DNA from 2 places in the Listeria aquatica genome. Region 2 is predicted to be linked to the other one. Evidence: a T-box and tRNA genes for the amino acid it is inferred to sense, from the RefSeq annotation. Region 2 holds a T-box; the other holds one or more tRNA genes.
What was found. A T-box is a leader RNA that pairs with one kind of tRNA and senses whether it is charged. The one in region 2 lies ahead of HB912_RS04480 (valine--tRNA ligase), so its partner is inferred to be a tRNA-Val.
Positions count from the first base shown of each region.

Region 1: it encodes a tRNA-Val, which carries the amino acid that the T-box ahead of HB912_RS04480 (valine--tRNA ligase) is inferred to sense. The anticodon was not compared.

Region 1 covers NZ_JAARRM010000005.1:18,472-28,386, forward strand. Annotated here, with positions in the region: gene HB912_RS10915 (nitroreductase family protein) at 1-107, shown strand, start outside; gene HB912_RS10920 (thioredoxin family protein) at 169-492, opposite strand; gene HB912_RS10925 (hypothetical protein) at 559-1,920, opposite strand; gene HB912_RS10930 (glycerate kinase) at 1,980-3,095, opposite strand; tRNA gene HB912_RS10935 (tRNA-Val) at 3,202-3,274, shown strand; gene HB912_RS10940 (chloride channel protein) at 3,328-4,563, opposite strand; gene HB912_RS10945 (DUF1048 domain-containing protein) at 4,714-5,067, opposite strand; gene HB912_RS10950 (DUF1048 domain-containing protein) at 5,079-5,426, opposite strand; gene HB912_RS10955 (PadR family transcriptional regulator) at 5,423-5,749, opposite strand; gene HB912_RS10960 (PTS transporter subunit EIIC) at 6,059-7,507, opposite strand; gene murQ (N-acetylmuramic acid 6-phosphate etherase) at 7,521-8,405, opposite strand; gene HB912_RS10970 (MupG family TIM beta-alpha barrel fold protein) at 8,539-9,612, shown strand; gene HB912_RS10975 (MurR/RpiR family transcriptional regulator) at 9,638-9,915, opposite strand, start outside.
Region 2 covers NZ_JAARRM010000001.1:900,715-910,629, reverse strand. Annotated here, with positions in the region: gene yihA (ribosome biogenesis GTP-binding protein YihA/YsxC) at 1-44, shown strand, start outside; gene hemA (glutamyl-tRNA reductase) at 168-1,481, shown strand; gene hemC (hydroxymethylbilane synthase) at 1,478-2,410, shown strand; gene HB912_RS04495 (uroporphyrinogen-III synthase) at 2,403-3,143, shown strand; gene hemB (porphobilinogen synthase) at 3,127-4,101, shown strand; gene hemL (glutamate-1-semialdehyde 2,1-aminomutase) at 4,120-5,406, shown strand; T-box leader at 5,460-5,681, shown strand; gene HB912_RS04480 (valine--tRNA ligase) at 5,740-8,391, shown strand; gene HB912_RS04475 (bifunctional folylpolyglutamate synthase/dihydrofolate synthase) at 8,464-9,765, shown strand.

The DNA of each region.
Region 1 (9,915 bases), on a different contig from region 2:
CAGAAAGCTGGAACTTGCGTGCACAAATGCCATTTGGTAACATCGCTAGTGAACCTGGTGAAAAAGAATTCATGGCAGACGAAGAACGCTTCCGCGTGTTTAAATAAGTTACCAAAAAAGCCTTAACTGACAAGCCCTTCTTGAAAGGCGCAGCAGTTAAGGCTTTTTTTATTCCGCAATAAAAGTTTCTACTTGTTTCATAAGTTCATCACAACTCACTGTTCCCGTTATTCGTCCCTTCACTTCACCATCCACGATTACAAATGAATTCGGGATTCCTTTGACTTTAAACCGATCAGCAATTTTTCTTTGCTTATCGACGTTGACTTTAACAACTTGAATATCCTCATTTTCTCTTTCTGCATACTGATCCAAAGTTAACCAAAAACAGCGACACGGCGCACACCACTCTGCCCAGAAATTAAGTAAAATTTTTGAATGACTGGCAATAATCTGATCAAAGTCGTCTTCTTTTGCATGTATAATCGCCACATTTCTCACCTCTCGATTCAGATTATGCCATTCCATCTGAATCGTCAAGCGAACAAGCTTAACTGTTCATTTTTTAACAATCTCCCGATATTTTCGTAACCCCGCAAAGATAAATAATAAAATACCAAACGCTGCCGCAAGTGCTGTCCCCGCAAAATCGAAAAATAAATCTCCAGACATATTTCCCGCACCATTAAAAGCTGCAATAACTCGTTTAAAATCAAGCGAAGCGCTAAATAAGCTACCTACAAATAGCAAGAAAATCAAGAAAATCTGTCCGCAAATGCTACCTAGTTTTGTCCACCTGCTTCGAAGTAATAAACTGGCATCTTGCATTTCATTTGCGGCAGTAGCATACGCTGATCGATTTAGATGACGACTTAGCATTGATAAAAACAGAGAAGCGCCAAAAATTCCAATACTGATGCTGGTCCAACTCGGTATGACAATCAAAACAAAACTTAAAGCAATTCCTAGACTGTATAAATATAAAATAGGGCGTTTCCCCCACGCTTTCTTAACAAGCGGCTCTACTGCAAGTGAAAAGAGAGTTCCTAAGAAATAAACCATATAAACGCCAAACAACATAAACTTGAAATTGTTTTCGGCAAGCGCCACAAATGTTCCGTAAAGCAATGAAAAACTCATTACAGCACCTTGAGCAAAAGAGAAATATAAAATCCACGGCGCTAGCTTCAGTTTCATTTTTGGCATTAAATAAAGACCCGCACCAACGAAAATCAAAATACCCGCTAAAGCGGCTGAAAATACCCAGAACACATAATCTGTAGACTCGATAGTTCGAGCTTCTTTAAATAGAAATAGAATAAATGATGCAGCAAAAAAAACAAGAAATGGGCGAATTAGAAAGGCATCTCCAGTTCGTGTCTTCACTTCATAATTAGGCAAGCGACTAACAAAATAAAATGTAATCAAGAGGAGCACTGCGTAAAAAAGAAAGGCCAGACTAGGATAAAGAAATTGGGCTAAAATCCCCCCAATAACAAGGGCTAAGATAATTACAAAAAGCGCTCGCAAATAGTTATTATTAGACATTTTTCTACCATAATAAAAATGGTCATGGTATTGCAAAGTAATATAAACTGGGAGCGCCATACTACTTGATATCCCAATCAATATAGCCCCAATTTCAATCCAAAGAGCGTCAAAAGAGCCAAGACTAGCTAATACTGATCCAACAATCCCCATAGCGATTAAAACTTGTAAAAGCGACTTTGCCTTTGCTTGATAATTAAAGGCATTAAACAAGAAAGTTCCTGTTGATTTAAAGACATAAAAAATAATTAATGACGCATAACCATTTAGCCAACCATGATATAAGTTTCCAACTAGAATAAAAAATAAATAAGGCATGAATACCGTTGCATTCATAACGGCATACATGAAAAATTTTCCTTTTGGCTCCATCTTTAACTCCTCAATTCTACGCAAAGAGTCCAATATGTTTCACGTGAAACAATTTAGATTCATTTGGCATATTTCAACAACCTTGCGACATTCTCAGCTGTCCTTACTAAATTTTGTTCGGCATCCCGGCGCACCTCCGAAAAGGTACTCACTGAAGCAACACTTGGAAAAATAGCCGTCATTCCCTGCTGATAAAGTTTTTCACTATCCTTCGTTACACTTCCGCAAATAGCAATAACCGGAATCCCATCAGGTACCGCCCGTGCGACACCAAGTGGCGCCTTTCCACTTGACGTTTGTCCATCCATTCTGCCCTCACCAACGACAACAAAATCCGCATCAGTACATATTTCTTTAAGCTGCAGCTGCTCAATTACATAGTCAATTCCAAGTTTTAGTTCAGCCGATGCAAATTTAAGAAGACCCGCGCCCATTCCTCCTCCAGCCCCCACTCCTGGAGTCTTTGGAACACCAAAAAAGCGGTTATAGAAAGTTTCCATCGCTTGATCGACCTGAGGCATCTCTGCTTCATTTAATCCCTTTTGCCCGCCAAACACAAAGGTAGCGCCATTTGGACCTGTAAGAGGATTTGTTACATCGGTGATGACACGAATTTTTGTTTGAGCTAACTGCGTCCTCACTTTGTTGTTTTTCATTGTGTGAATTCGCGATAAATTCTTTCCAATAGGTGAAACAGGGTTTCCCAATTCATCGAAAAATTCGTATCCAAGTCCCGCTGCCATACCAATTCCGCCATCATTGGAAGCGGTCCCCCCAACCCCGATAATGATTTCCTTAGCGCCTTGATCCATCGCATAGTTCATCATCTCTCCGACTCCTCTCGTTGAAACGGTGAGCGGATCACGCTTGTTTTCTGGTACAAGTTGCAATCCACAAATCTCAGCCATTTCAATGAAAGCCGTTTGTCCAGCATGAATGAAAGCGATCTGCGCGTTTACCGGCTCTAAAAATGGCCCGGTAACAGAAACTATTCTTCGTTCAGTATGCAAAGTTTTAGCCAGCACGTCAAGCGTGCCTTCTCCGCCATCACCAACAGGCAAAAGATGATATTCCACCTCAGGAAAGACACGCAGGAACCCCTTTTGAATGGCTGTTGCCGCTTTATCAGCAGACAGCGTTTCTTTAAAAGAATCTGGAGCGATGACGATTTTCATTGCGGAACCTCCTTTTTTGTTCTATCATATCATTTTTTACAAAAAAACAAAGCCCTAATCTTTAGTTGACAGCTTGCCTCTCAATCGTTATTATAAAATTAAACTTGGTCCTGTAGCTCAGTTGGGAGAGTATCACCTTGACATGGTGGGGGTCGCTGGTTCGAGACCAGTCGGGACCATTAAAAAACAGGCAAGAAACTAGAAAATAAGGTTTCTTGCCTGTTTTTATGTATTAAGATTTAGTTTCTTTATGCAGTAGTTCGCGAACCCGCTTAGGACTAACTAAAAATGATGTAAGTAGAATAAATGGAAAGAACTGTAGTGGAAAAACGAACAGCAAAATAGAGCTAGTAAGAAGCGGGCTGCCGACAATTCGAGAACAGCTGGCAGCAACAAAAATAGTCAGTAAAAATCCAATGTGCCCATCAAGTGGCCAAGTGACAACGTAGCCCATCACGCTACTCGCAAAAATAGCCGGGAAGATTAACCCCCCTTTCCAGCCAGTATTTACACAAATTGCAGCAAGAAGTGGTTTTCCAAGTGCAATTAGTAGCAAAAACAGCCAACTATACGTTGTTACTTCGCTCGACATCTCAATCAGCTGATGTTCTCCTGAAAACAGAAAGTAAGAAGATACCATCCCTAAAAGCCCAATGCTTATACCTCCAATTAACGCAAGCACCCACTTATTTTGCACAAATCGTAATCCTCGCTTTACGAGCGTTTCGAGACCATTAAAATAAAAAGCGAAACAAACGCCAAGAATGATAACTGGAAGTGCAAAAATGAGATTTTGCCAATTCCAAATAGAATGATCTGATAGTCGAATGCCAAAGATGCTTTCTGGAAGCGGCAAAAGATGTTTTACTAAAACAAAGGCACCAAGCGCACAAAACGAAGCTACAATTGAAAGTAAATAACGTAACCAACTAGGTAATTTTCTTTCTACTGGATTTTTATGTTCAATATCTTGGACGACCCCGTTAAAAGGTGCTAGGAAAATAACCGACATCATCGCACCGATTCCTAAATTTACGAGTTCCTCTTTGCTCGCTAAATTAATCCGCAAATGTTCAACTAGCCAAGTTATCATCGCGCCGACCATGCCAACTAAAGCAGCTTCCGGACCTAAACTTGCTCCGAAAGAAAGAATAATCCACGCGGCAAGAATCGTTTTCCATAGCCGATTTTTGTATTCGATTCGTCCTGTTTTTCTAAATTCGGCCATGTTTTCGTGCATCGTATATGGGAAAGCACCAAGTTTCGTTTGGATAAGACCAACAAGAATCCCCCCTATTATGCCAATGATTAGCGGATACAAACTTGGTTCGTGCAAACTTTTCGGTAACTTTTCCCAAATAAAATCTGTTGAAAAATGGACGATTGCTAAAAACAAGGCAGCGACAACACCAATCACCGCACTTAGTACTAACGTATAGCCACTTAATACTACAGAAACTTTTTTCATTCTGTTCCCCCCAGAAATTGAAGCCATTCTTTTATTTTTTGCCCGAAAAACATAAGTTTAAACCGGTGTTCTGAACGAAACTACCTTTTGACGATCCGTTCTCAAATAAAAATCACCTCACGCTAAAACATGTGAGATGATTTTTTCAGCTTATTTATTTTTTTTATTCGCTTCTTTATCCAAAGCTTTCTTTACCTCTTGGTTCACCTTATCTTCATACTCGTCACTATACGTTTTCGAATCTTGAATTAACTGATCACAAAATATAGCGACATCTTTTCCAGTGACAGTAAGCACCTCATCACCTCTTGCTGCGCCCTCTTCGAAAAGTTCCAAAACAGCAGAAAGCGGCTTAATTCCATCTACAAGTTCCATTGGTCCAACTTTAAAAAGATACTTTTGGATTTCCTTATAAACCACCTTGTAATCTCGCGGCAGAGCATTTACACGCGCCATATGTTTGCGCCATTCCTTCTTCTCAGCCAGAATTTCCTGTAAACTCATTTTCACCCCTCCTATTGATTCAATTTTTTCGCAACATTTTTATTAAGTTGATCGCGCCACTTGTCACGTAATGACTTCGCTCCCTCTTCGGAAGCGAGCGCCACACAAAATCCTTTTACATCGTTTCCCAAAATTTCCTGCGCATGTTGTCCATCCGCTGCCGTTTCCTCAAACCAACTGAGCACTCCCCCAAGAATTGGGATAAGGTTACGACCTGTAAAGTCGGCGTGCCCCATGAGGTTCAATGTGATTTCTTCCCAAGCTGCCTGATAATCATCCGGCAATTTTTCAACTCGCGACTTAAAATCATTCAAATCTCTTGTAATATCATTTCCTGTAATTCTATCCCAGAAATTCATGCTTGTTCCTCCTTCAATTTATTAATTTTCGACGAAACAAACTCCCATTTTTTCCAAAAATTTTCTAGTTCTTCTCGACCTGCATCGCTAAGCGAATAAAACTTTCGTACGGGACCCATTGTCGATTTTTTCTTGGTTATTTCAACGAGTTCTTTCTTTTCAAGCCGCAGGAGAATTGTATAGACCGTTCCCTCTACAATATCTTCAAAACCCGATTCCTGTAAAATCTTCGTAATTTCATAACCATAAGTTTCTTTGCGATTAATGATTTCAAGGATAATTCCCTCAAGAACTCCCTTTAACATTTCAGTTATTCCATTCATAATTTGTCATCTGTCCTACGTGCAAACAGATTTTCCTCCTTCCCATCAACTATATAGTATTGTTAAGTTCTACTACATAGTAATACAATATAGAAAGTTTGTCAACTAGTTAAAATTAATTTCTATAAAGCAGTGGAAAAAATGTTTCTATCATTGAAGCAAAAAATAAATCAAGTTCTAGAGAGTCATCTAAATTAATATAAAATGCTTAAAGCACTATCCCTTGTAATACATCGCTATAGACTTTTTCCACACAAAAAAAGTTGAACTTGATAAGCAATCAAGTTCAACTTTTCCAATTCATCTAATTTACTCATTCACTGCTTCCATGGCGTCCTTAGGTGTGCCAAAGAAGTAAGTTAAAACAAAACCACCAAGATAAGCAGCAAGAAGACCGATAACATAACCTAGCCAGTGTCCCCCTGCAATTAATGGAATTAGTGCTACCCCAGATGGGCCAATAGCAATGGCGCCAATGTTTCCAAAAGCCCCAATAACTGCGCCCCCAATTCCACCACCTAAACAAGCGGTAATAAATGGCCGTCCAAGCGGAACCGTAACCCCGTAAATAAGTGGTTCACCAATTCCCAAGATCCCGACAGGAAGTCCACCTTTAATCATATTTACAAGCGGTTTGTTTTTCCGACAACGAATCCAAAGTGCAATCGAAGCTCCAACCTGTCCGCCGCCAGCCATTGCTAAAATTGGAAGGAGTAATGTCGCACCCGTTTGCGCAATCATTTCCACGTGAATAGGCGTCAACACTTGATGCAAACCTAACATCACCATCGGTAGGAAGAATGTGCCGAGTACAAAGCCCGAGAATAGCCCACCGACTTCAATCGTCCAATTAATCGCCGAAACCAGTCCTTCTGAAATTAATCCTGCAACTGGCATGATCAGGAAAATCGTAATAAGCCCCATTACAAGCATAACAATCGTTGGCGTCACAATAATATCAATAGCATTCGGAATAAATTTGCGCAAGCTCTTTTCAAGCACACACATTAACCAAACTGCAAATAAAACACCAATAATTCCACCTTGTCCCGGTAAAATCGCATCTCCTGTAAAAATATTTGTGATCGTATGCCCATCAGCAAGCCCCGATAACATTGTAATACCGGCAATTCCACCACCTAAAACTGGTGTTCCACCAAATTCATTTGCTGTATTAATCCCAACATAAATCGAAAGAAACGCGAAAATCCCTTTATTAATAACACCCAAAATATCCACATACTGAGTCCATGTTCCTGCGTCTAAATTCCCAGCTGTGATATTATTCGTCAAAATCGCTGCAATACCAGCAATTAAACCCGCTCCAACAAAACCAGGAATCAACGGTACGAAAATGTTCGAAATGGATTTTAGCAACTTCTTAAAACTCGATTGATTATTTTGTTTAGCTTTCATACTTGCCTTCGTTGCAGCTGCTTTTTCTTCCACCAATTCTTTCCCAGATTTTTGGTCCGCATCCAAATTTTCATTGATGACTTCGCCGATCTTTACGCCAGCTTCTTCTGCCATCGCTGCTGCGACTTTATTAACGACTCCCGGTCCAACAATAACTTGTAAGGTCTCATCCTCCACAACACCTAAAACACCAGGAACTTTTTTCAATTGATCTAAATCCACTTTTTCTGGGTCACGAATCCCTAATCGAACTCGTGTCATACAATGTGCAATCCGCGAAACATTTTCCTTGCCGCCCACATTTTCAAAGATTTTTCTGCCGATTTCTGCTTCCTTTGACACCCTACTCAACCCCTTAAATTGTTTTTCTTACAAAACCATTTGAAGCTTCAAGTTTTTGTTCAGCAGCTTCTTTACTGCTTCCCGTCAAAATCATAACAATCGCCGTTTTCACTTGTTTTCCAGCATTGAAATAAACTTTTTCCGCCATTTCATAGCTACATTCCGTCGCTTCCATGATAATTCGTTTAGCGCGTTCCTCCAGTTTTTCATTCGTTGGTTTCACATCCACCATCAAGTTCTTGTAAACTTTGCCGATCCCAACCATTGAAGCCGTCGAAATCATGTTCAAAATTAATTTCTGTGCCGTTCCTGCTTTAAGCCGAGTTGACCCAGTTAAAACCTCCGCTCCAGGTACGACTTCAACTGCGATTTCCGCATGTTGCGAGATGGCAGCGTCTTTGTTACAAGAAATCGCAGCCGCCGTAGCCCCAATATTTCGTGCATAATCCAAGCCACCAATCACATAAGGCGTCCGGCCGCTCGCGGCAATTCCAATAACCGTATCCAAATCCGTAAGAGAAATACCTTCTAAATCTGCTTTACCAAGCTCGGTAGAATCTTCCGCGCCTTCAACTGCTTCAACAAATGCCTTGTCTCCTCCAGCAATCAGCCCGACCACTTGCTCCTTCCTAACACCAAATGTTGGTACACATTCAACCGCATCGAGTACGCCTAGCCGTCCACTTGTACCAGCTCCCATATAAATAAGCCTACCTCCCCGGTTAAAACTTGAAATGGCAGCCCTTACAATTTTGGCAATTTCAGGAAGCGCTGGCTTTATGCTCGTTGCAACCGTTCCATCTTCTTCATTCATAATAGATAAGATTTCCTCAACTTTTAATGTATCTAAGTTAAGCGTTTTCAAATTTTGCTTTTCTGTGGATAAATTTTCAAGCATTCCGATCACTCCTCACAAACTGATTATAAAACTTTTGAAATAAAATTTCAATACTTTATTTTATTTTTGTAATATTTAATTGAAATTTTATTTCACAAGTCATATACTTAGTAATAAGAATGGAGGTTATAAAATGTTAGGAATTAGTCTTTATTTACAGGATTTGGATAACGTTTCAGAAACTGTTCAAACTGCCCATCAAAATGGATTTTCATCCATCTTCAGTTCACTACATATTCCAGAAGAAAGTAAAATAGATTACCGAGCTCGTCTAGAAGAATTAGGCAAAGCCGCTCAAGAAAACAATATGACTCTCATCTTAGATATTTCAGAAAATGCGTTAAAGAAAATTCAACTAAGCTTTGAAAATGCAGAAGCAATCCATGAAATAGGCGTAACCGGCTTACGAATTGATTATGGGATCGGCATTCAGCAAATTGCTTTACTCTCACAAAAAGTAACCGTTTATTTAAATGCTAGTACCATAGATCAACCTTTTTTAGATGAGTTAAAAGAAGCTCACGCCCATATGGAAAATATCGAAGCTTTCCACAACTACTATCCAAAACCAGAAACTGGTTTAAGCGAAGCCTTTTTCAATCAAAAAAACCACTTTCTGCACGGAAATGGTCTCAAAATTTCGGCTTTCGTACCAGGTGATTCTCAAAAACGTTTACCTCTTTATGCGGGGCTGCCAACTTTGGAAAAGCATCGTTTTGCAAGTCCTTACGCGGCCACTTTGGAACTATTTTCCTTAGCAGTTGACCATGTTTACATTGGTGATCCCGCACTCGATCCTTTACATTTTCCATTTTGGCAAAATCTCGCTTTTGATAACACGGTCTCCCTTGAAGCAGAATTAGCTGATTTTGTCCCAACCCCAATAAAAAAACACCTCATTCAAGGAGACCAAAATCGAATGGACGACGCGCGCGATTTAATTCGGTTAGAAAAGAGTCGAATTTGCTTCAACACGCTTCTATTAGCAGTGAGACAAACAACTAGTCGACCAGTTGGAACCATTACTATTGATAATCAAAAATATGGGCGTTATTCTGGTGAAATCTGCATCACAAAAGTTCCTTTAGAAGCTAACGAGAAAATTAATTGTATTGGTCAAATTAAGCCATCCTACCTTGATTGCCTCCCCTATATTTCTGCTGGTCAAAAAATAAAATTGCGCTTTAATGAAAAAAGCCGCATTTGATTTTATTCAAATGCGGCTTTTTTATTTACTTTTCTCGAAAACGATTAGTTGCTTCTCGTGATTTTTTAATATGCGTAATCATTTCATCATATTGTTTCGATGCAAAATAATAAAACAAAATGTCAATGACTAACAGCTGTGCCTGTCTGGAACTCGTTGCTGTACTTCGCATTTCAGCTTCAGGAGCCCGAGATGTTTCAAGCACAAAATCCGAAATGGTTTTCAACTTATTATTTCCAATTCGTGTTAAACTAACCACCTTCAAACCACTTTGTTTCGCTTCATTTGCAAGTTCAAGCACCT
Region 2 (9,915 bases):
TGGGTAAAGAAGAAGCATGGTCATTCATTGAAGCAAAACGCTAAAAAAGAGCTGACTTGTCAGCTCTTTTTCTGTGGGATTCCTTACAAATTTCACAAACTGTGTGATTGAATTAACGGAATAAAAAGTGCTAAAATGGAATTAATATAAATTAGGGGGACGTATACATGTATATCCTTTCTGTTGGACTGAACCATAAAACGGCACCAATAGAGGTACGAGAACAGTTCAGTTTTACTGAAACAGAAATTGACAAAGCGCTTACCGCTTTACAAAATGAAAAAAGTATCTTGGAAAATGTGATTCTTTCAACATGTAATCGCACAGAAATCACGGCGGTTGTTGATCAAATACATACCGGAAAATATTATATGAAACGTTTTCTTGCGGAATGGTTTGGGATGGAACTTGAGGAGGTCGCTTCTTATTTATTTTTCCACGAAGAAAAAGAAGCTGTCAAACACCTATACGCAGTAACTGCAGGACTGGATTCTTTAGTGCTAGGGGAAACACAAATTCTCGGACAAGTTAAGCAAGCCTTTTTACAGGCACAAAAAACTGAAACAACTGGGACGATTTTGAATCAATTGTTTCGTGAAGCAATACATTTTGCAAAAGAAATGCATCACCGAACAAAGATTAATGAAAATGCGGTTTCTGTTAGCTATGCGGCCGTCGAAATTGCCAAAAGAATTTACCCGGATTTAAGTGAGAAATCAGTTCTTTTAATTGGAGCAGGAAAAATGAGCGAGTTAGCTTTAGAAAATTTAGCAGGAAGTGGCGTTTCTGAGATCGTGCTTGTTAACCGGACAGAATCACATGCTAAGAAACTTGCACAAAAGTTTGAAAATGCACGAGCAGTGAGCCTAGATGGTCTTGAGATGGCACTTCAAAATGCTGATATTGTCCTTGTTTCGACTTCGGCAGAGGACTATTTACTGAGCGAAGCGGATATGCGACAAATTAGCGAGACGCGTGACTCGCCGATTCTTGTTATTGATATTTCACTTCCTAGAAATGTCGATCCCAAAGCGGCCGATCTCGCGAAAGTCTTTTTGTATGATTTAGATGATCTTGAAGGGGTGATTTCTGCTAATACGGAAGAGCGGCAAAAAATTGTAGCTCGGCTTGAAGCTGAGATCGATATGGAGGCAGAGCGCTTTTTTGAGTGGGAAAAACGTTTGGGGGTTGTGCCCCTTATTCGCGAGTTGCGTGAGGAGGCGCTTTTGATTCAAGAAAAGACTATGCAGAGTTTAGAGCACAAGCTACCCGGACTTACAGAGCGTGAATATACGGTGATTGGAAAACATATGAAGAGCATTATTAATCAAATGCTAAAGCAACCAATCGCTGAAATAAAGGAAATGCCTGAAAGAGTAGATGCAGATTCTCAAATTGCGATTTTTAAAGCTATCTTTGGTTTATCTGGAAAAGCTGAAACTGAACAACTGCAAAATCAAAAAAATGAGGTGGGCAAATGAAACGGGAATTTATCGTCGGTTCAAGGCGCAGCAAACTCGCACTTACGCAAACGAAGTGGGTTATTCGTGAATTAAAAAAACATTATCCTGAGGTAGATTTTAAGATTCAAGAAATTGTAACAAAAGGGGATAAAATTTTAGATGTGACTTTAAGTAAAGTCGGTGGAAAGGGGTTATTTGTTTCCGAAGTGGAAGATCAGCTAGCTGACTCTACGATTGACTTTGCTGTACATAGCATGAAAGACGTTCCGAGCAAATTATATGAGGGACTTGTAATCGGCGCGATTCCAAAACGTGAATCTCCGTTTGATGTCCTTGTTTTTCATGAAGTAAATCAACTTGCAGATCTACCTAAGGGCGCTCTCATTGGCACAAGTAGTTTGCGACGTAGCGTAGAATTAAAACGAATTCGACCTGATTTGGAAATTCGTTCAATTCGTGGAAATATAGATACACGCTTACGTAAGTTAGAGGAAGAACAGTTTGACGCTATCATTTTGGCGGAAGCAGGCTTAAGTCGAATGGGCTGGCTAGATGAATCTCATTTAAAAATTGAACGGCTTTCTGCGGAAATCGCACTTCCTGCTGTCGGGCAAGGGGCTCTCGCGATTGAGTGCCGCAAAACGGATACAGCGCTTTTAGAGATGCTTGCTTCTATTCACGATGCTGACACTGCATTTACTGTCCAATGCGAACGAAAATTTTTAGAAACTTTAAATGGCGGCTGTGAAATCCCGATTGCTGGCTTTGCAGAGAAAGGTGCAGCAGATTCGCTTTTTTTCAGAGGGTTCGTTGCAGATGCAGATGGAAGCAAACGACTTACTGTCGAAAAAACAGGAACAGAGCCAGAATTAATTGGGCAAGAAGCTGCTCGTGAACTTCTCGATCAGGGGGCTAAGCAAATTATTCAGGAGCTGCGCCATGACTGATGCTGTTTTTTTGACGCGTGAGAAAAGTAAAAATCAAGCAAGTCTTTTGCGCTTACAAGCGGCAGGAATAAAAGCAATTTCGATTCCAATGATTGAAGTAAAACCACTCACTTTTGAGTGGACAGAAAAAGCGCTTCAGGTGGATTGGATTTTTTTTACAAGCCAAAATTCTGTTCGATTTTTTTTACAAAAAGTGCGACAACTACCTACAAATATAAAAGTTGCTTCTATCGGAGAAAAAACTTCTGAAGCCCTTGAAAATTGGGGCATTTCGGTTGATTTTGAACCAAGTCTTTATGAAACAGAAGTATTTCTAAAGGAATGGAGTCAAAAAAATGCAGCAGAGACGAATGCTGTTTTACTCCCGCAAAGCAAAATTGCCAAGCCAAGAATACCTCAATTTTTAACTAATCTCGGGATCTCTTGTTTCAGGCTTCCACTTTATGATACAGTTTTACCTAGTGAAGCTTTGACTAACTTAAAAAGTGCATTAGCAAGCTATCCTCATTTTATCGCTGTCTTTGCTAGTCCTTCTGCTTGGAGGAACTTTAAACAAATTTTAGATGATCTAGCATTTCATAAACCTTTTTTCATTGGTTCCATTGGTGAAGTAACGACTCAAGCAATTGAAAAAGACGGTTATGAAGTGACTTTTCAGCCTGAAAAATATCAAATGGAAAATTTAATAGATTTAATAATAAAGGAGTCGAAGAATGATGACAAAAAACTTTGATCGCCATCGCCGTTTGCGTTCATCCCGTGCAATGCGTGATTTAGTAAGAGAAAATGAACTTTCGATGGGTGATTTTATTTATCCTATTTTTGTGAAAGAATTTGGTGAAACGAAAACGGAAGTTCCTTCCATGCCAGGGGTTTACCAGTTCCCGCTAGCTCTATTAGAAGAAGAAATGCAAGAAGTAAAAGAAGCGGGTATCCAAGCTGTGATCTTGTTTGGTATCCCGAAAGAAAAAGATAGCGTAGGAACGGGAGCCTTTCACGATCATGGAGTAGTACAAAATGCCACGCGAATTATCAAGAAGGCTTTCCCTGAGATTCTTGTCGTAGCAGACACTTGTTTATGTGAATTTACCGACCATGGACATTGCGGTCTTGTCCGAGGAGAAGAAATTTTGAATGATGAATCGCTTGAAGTGCTCAAAAAAACGGCGGTTAGCCAAGTAGAGGCCGGGGCTGATATCATCGCACCAAGCAATATGATGGACGGTTTCGTAACAGCTATTCGTGAAGGTTTAGATGAAGCAGGTTATATTCATATTCCGATTATGTCCTATGCAGTTAAGTATGCCTCCGCTTTTTATGGTCCATTTCGAGATGCCGCAGACGGGGCGCCTCAATTTGGCGACCGGAAAACTTATCAAATGGACCCAGCAAATCGTGAAGACGCTTTTCGTGAAGCAAGTAGCGATGAAGCAGAAGGAGCAGATTTTCTCATTGTAAAACCTGCGCTTTCTTACTTAGACATTGTTCGTGATATTCGGAACACCACGCATTTACCCGTTGTTGCATACAATGTGAGCGGCGAATATGCTATGGTAAAAGCGGCTGCGCACAATGGTTGGATTGATGAAGAAAAAATTGTGATGGAAATGCTTCTTAGTATGAAGCGAGCAGGAGCATCACTGATTATTACTTACTTTGCAAAAGACGTCGCGAAGTATCTGCAAAAATAAAAAATCAGGAGGAAAACCATGAAACATTCAGCATCTAAAAAGGCATTCGATGAGGCCTTAAAATTAATGCCAGGTGGGGTAAATAGTCCGGTTCGAGCTTTTAAATCCGTTGCGGCTGATCCCGTTTTTATGGAAGAAGGAAATGGAGCCTATATTAAAGATATTGATGGAAATCGTTATATCGACTATGTTTTATCTTGGGGACCACTTATTCTTGGACATGCCAACCCGCTAGTAGTTGAAAAACTGACTCAAGCGGTTCGAAAAGGAACGAGTTTTGGAACACCAACGGAAATTGAAAATGAGCTAGCTAAACTTGTTATTGAACGTGTGCCTTCTATTGAAATTGTACGGATGGTTTCCTCAGGAACAGAAGCAACTATGAGCGCCATTCGACTTGCACGCGGTTACACGAAACGCAACAAAATCTTGAAATTCGAAGGAAGCTATCACGGTCACGGAGATTCTCTTTTGATTAAAGCAGGATCCGGAGTTGCCACACTAGGCTTACCGGATTCCCCAGGTGTGCCGCCTGATTTAGCGAAAGATACAATCACGGTTCCTTATAACGACTTAGAAAGTGCCAAGCTTGCTTTTGAACATTTTGGAGAAGAAATCGCTTGTGTGATTGTCGAGCCCGTTGCAGGAAACATGGGAGTTGTTCCGCCAATCGCTGGATTTTTAGAAGGGCTGCGAAAGCTCACAACTAAATTTGGTAGCTTGCTCATTTTTGATGAAGTGATGACCGGGTTTCGTGTCGACTTCTACTCCGCTCAAGGATATTATGTCGTAACGCCTGATTTAACTTGTCTAGGAAAAGTTATTGGTGGTGGACTCCCAGTTGGAGCTTATGGTGGTAAAAAAGAAATTATGGAACACGTCGCACCAGCTGGAACCGTATATCAAGCTGGTACGCTTTCTGGAAACCCTCTTGCAATGACAGCTGGTTATGAAACAATCAAACAATTGACACCACATGATTACGGTAAATTCCGTGCGCTTATTAAACGAATGGAAGAAAACCTCAAAGAAATTGCGACAAGATATGAAGTGTCAATAGCAATTAATCAAGCTGGCTCCATGTTTGGATTTTTCTTCACGGATCAAAAAGTGATTAATTTTGAAACAGCCAAAAGTAGTGACCTTGATTTCTTTAGCCGCTATTACAAGGAAATGCTTGACCAAGGAATTTTTCTTCCACCTTCACAGTTTGAAGGAATCTTTATTTCAACAATGCACGGAGAAAAGGAAATTGACCGTACGCTTGAGGCATTTGAAACTACTTTTAAACGCTTGAAAAGCTGATTCCTTAATTGACGAGTGAACTTAATTTTGATAGACTAAGAGAATAATAATACTAAAAAGCGAAGAAGAGGAAGAGTATATGAATTTTTCTTTCCTAGAGAGAAAGTGGTTGCTGCGAACTTTCAAAGAAAATTCATAGAAGGTAGCCTTGGAGCTGTTTTTCTGAACTTTAAAGTAGGAAAAACCGGTGCTAAATCGCATCGTTACTAGAATGAGTGCCGAATTTTTTCGGTAAAAAGGTGGTACCGCGAATCTAAACTCTTTTCGTCCTTTTCGGATGGAAAGAGTTTTTTTGTTTACTTTTAAAGGCAAAATTTGATGGGAGGAAATAGAATGAAGGAATTTGATAACACAGAAATGCCAACAAAATATGAACCGAGTAATGTTGAAAGTGGGAGATATCGCTGGTGGGTAGAAAATGATTTCTTCAAAGCTTCTCGTGATGATTCGAAACAAGCTTACAGCGTTGTCATTCCACCTCCAAACGTAACTGGAAAGCTCCACCTTGGACATGCTTGGGATACAACACTTCAAGACATTATAACAAGAATCAAAAGAATGCAAGGCTTCGATACACTTTATTTGCCTGGAATGGATCATGCTGGGATTGCAACTCAAGCAAAAGTAGAAGCTAAACTAAAAGAACAAGGCGTTTCACGTCATGAATTAGGGCGTGCTAAATTCCTTGAAAAGGCTTGGGAATGGAAAGAAGAGTACGCAGGATTCATCCGAGAACAGTGGGAAAAGCTTGGGCTTGGACTTGATTACTCACGTGAACGCTTTACATTAGATGAAGGTTTATCGGATGCTGTAAAAAAAGTGTTTGTTTCACTTTATGAAAAAGGCTTGATATACCGCGGCGAATACATCATCAACTGGGATCCAGTTGCCAAAACAGCACTTTCGGATATTGAGGTTATCCATAAGGAAATTGAAGGGCATTTTTACCATCTGAAATATCCACTTGCCGATGGGAGTGGTTTCCTTGAAATTGCGACAACTCGCCCTGAAACAATCCCTGGTGATACAGCAGTTGCCGTGCATCCAAAAGATGAAAGGTATCAACATTTGATTGGAAAAACGATTCTTCTTCCAATCATGAACCGAGAAATTCCAATTGTGGCAGATGATTATGTTGATCGCGAATTTGGTTCTGGGGCGGTTAAGATTACACCAGCACACGATCCAAATGATTTTGAAGTTGGTAACAGACACGATTTACCACGCATTATTGTCATGAATGAAGATGCAACCATGAACGAAAATGCTGGAAAATATCAAGGGATGGACCGATTTGAAGCAAGAAAAGCTATCATTGAAGACTTCAAGGAGTTAGGGCTCTTTATAAAACAAGAACCTCATCTTCATTCAGTGGGACATTCAGAGAGAACAGATGCAGTCGTAGAACCTTATTTATCTTTACAATGGTTCGTCAAAATGCAACCTTTGGCAAAAGCTGCTCTTGATATTCAAACATCAGAGGAGACAAAAGTGAATTTTGTGCCTAGTCGCTTTGAAAAAACCTACGCGACGTGGATGGAAAATATTCATGATTGGTGTGTATCCCGTCAGTTGTGGTGGGGACACAGAATCCCTGCTTGGTATCACAATGAAACTGGTGAAGTTTATGTTTCTGAAACACCACCTGAAAACGAAGCTGAGTGGACACAAGATGAAGATGTCCTTGATACTTGGTTCAGTTCGGCACTTTGGCCGTTTTCAACAATGGGTTGGCCAGATGAAGATGCCCCAGATTTTAAACGTTATTTCCCAAACAGTGCTCTTGTAACAGGTTATGACATTATTTATTTCTGGGTTTCTCGAATGATTTTTCAATCCGTTGAATTCACTGGAGAACGTCCATTTAAAGATACTTTGATTCACGGACTTGTGCGTGATGCTGAGGGACGGAAAATGTCGAAATCACTTGGAAATGGTGTAGATCCGATTGAAGTGATTGATAAATATGGCGCGGATTCGCTCCGTTATACGCTTTCTACTGGTACAGCACCTGGGCAAGATTTGAAATTCAGTTTTGAAAAGGTAGAGGCAACTTGGAATTTTATTAATAAGATTTGGAATGCTTCGCGGTTTGCTTTGATTAATATGGATGGGCTGAAATATGAAGAAATTGATTTATCGCACGTAACAGAAGTTAGTGATAAATGGATTTTGACTCGTCTGAATGAAACCATTCAAACGGTAACGGCGCTCTCTGAGAAATATGAATTTGGCGAAGTAGGAAGAACACTTTATAATTTCATTTGGGACGAATTTTGTGACTGGTATATTGAAATTGCCAAAATCTCACTATACGGGGAAGATGAACAAAGCAAACAAACCACACGGTCAGTTCTTGCTTATGTTCTTGATCAAACCATGCGCTTACTGCACCCCTTCATGCCGTTTGTAACAGAAGAAATCTGGCAAAATTTGCCGCATGAAGGCAATTCCATTACGGTTGCAAAGTGGCCAGTTGTTCGAGAAGAACAAATGCAAGGTGAAGCTGCACTTGCGATGAAGACGCTTGTCGAAATTATTCGGGCCGTTCGAAATATTCGTTCCGAGGTGAATACACCGCTTAGTAAGCCTGTTGCCATTCAAATCAAACCAAAAGATGAGGCCTACAAACGAATTATTGAAGAAAACATTTCATATATTGAACGTTTCTGTAATCCAGAATCCCTCGAAATTTCGTTTGATATTGAACCTTCAAATACGACAATGACAGCTGTTATTACTGGGGCTGAAATTTTCTTACCGCTTGAAGGTCTAATTGATATCTCTGAGGAAATTGAGCGCTTAACAAAAGAACTTGATAAGTGGAATAAAGAAGTGGCACGAGTTCAGGGAAAACTATCTAATGAACGTTTTATTTCTAAAGCCCCTGAAAAAGTTGTTCAAGAAGAACGAGCAAAGGAAAAAGATTATCTTGAGAAAAAAGCGTCTGTCGAAGAAAGAATCAGAGCACTCAAAAACGCTTAACTTTAAGCGCGAAATAGCTCCTCAATTTTGCCCGGACTATTTCGCGCTTTCATAGAAGGGAGAGCCAAAGCTTTGTATTTTAACACTTACGAAGAAGCCTTAAACTGGATTCACGGAACGCTGCGTTTAGGTATCAAACCGGGGCTCACACGAATGGAACTGCTACTTGAAAAGTTAGATCATCCAGAGAAAAAGAACCGGTTTATCCATATTGCTGGAACGAATGGAAAAGGGTCTACCTTAACTTTTATTTCTTCGGTCCTACAAAAAGAAGGATATCGTGTAGGGACTTTTACATCTCCCTATATTGAGACATTTAATGAACGAATAGCCATCAATTCACTTCCTATTAGTGATGCCGATCTTATTCATCTCGCAAATCGAATTGCTCCTATTACAGAAGAAATCGCAGTTGGGGAATACGGGCCACCCTCTGAGTTTGAAATTATTACAGCCATGATGTTTTTGTATTTTGCAGAGTTTGAAAAAATTGATTTTGGGATTATCGAAGTGGGGCTCGGTGGCCGACTCGATTCGACAAATGTTTTAACACCGATTCTTTCCGTCGTCACAACAATCGGACTCGATCATATGGAGTTTCTCGGCGACACGATCGAAGAGATTGCCTTTGAAAAAGGGGGCATCATTAAGCCTTCTATTCCAGTCGTTGCAGGTGTACTACAAGATTCTGTCATCGAAACATTAGAAGAACTAGCTATTTCTCGAAACGCACCTTTTTATTTGTACAAAAAAGATTTTGTAGCAGAAAAGGTAGGGGACAAGCTTTTGAACTATCGAGATGATTTTGGTGAACTTAAAGCCTTACAGATAGGTCTTGCTGGTGATCATCAAATCCAAAATGCTTCTGTCGCAATTTGTTCACTCCGTTTGCTTGAAACGGAAAAGTGGATTCATTTATCAGAAGAAGGATTACGAGGGGGACTAGCTGATGCTTTTTGGCCTGGCAGACTCGAAAAAATAGCCCAAAATCCAACGATTATTCTTGATGGTGCACATAATCCTGAAGGGATTCGTGCACTGATTCAAACGCTTCAACAAACGAACTCAGAAAAAATTGTTCTGCTTTTTAGTGCTTTACTTGATAAAAATTACGATGAGATGATTCAAGAAATACAAACAAATGTGGATAATGTTGAGTTTTACCTTACAACATTTGATTTCCCTCGTGCCATGGCAAAAAAAGATGTTCTTGAAGTGGCTGAAAAGCACAACCTAACACCCGTCTTGGACTGGAAAGTGTTCCTTGAACAGATTTCGCCTGAGTTACAAGAAACCCCATTATTTATTACGGGATCGTTATATTTTATATCAGAAGTAAGAAAATATCTTCTTGAAAAAACAAGTACCGTTTAAGGTGCTTGTTTTTTTATAATCGCATTTTCGAGCCATATTACCTTTATAAACATTGATTTTTTTAAGGAGAAAGCTCTATTTTCAGTGAAAATAACATCCTTAAAATGCTTTTTTTAGAAAATGACAATAAAAAAATGCCTTGCTATAATA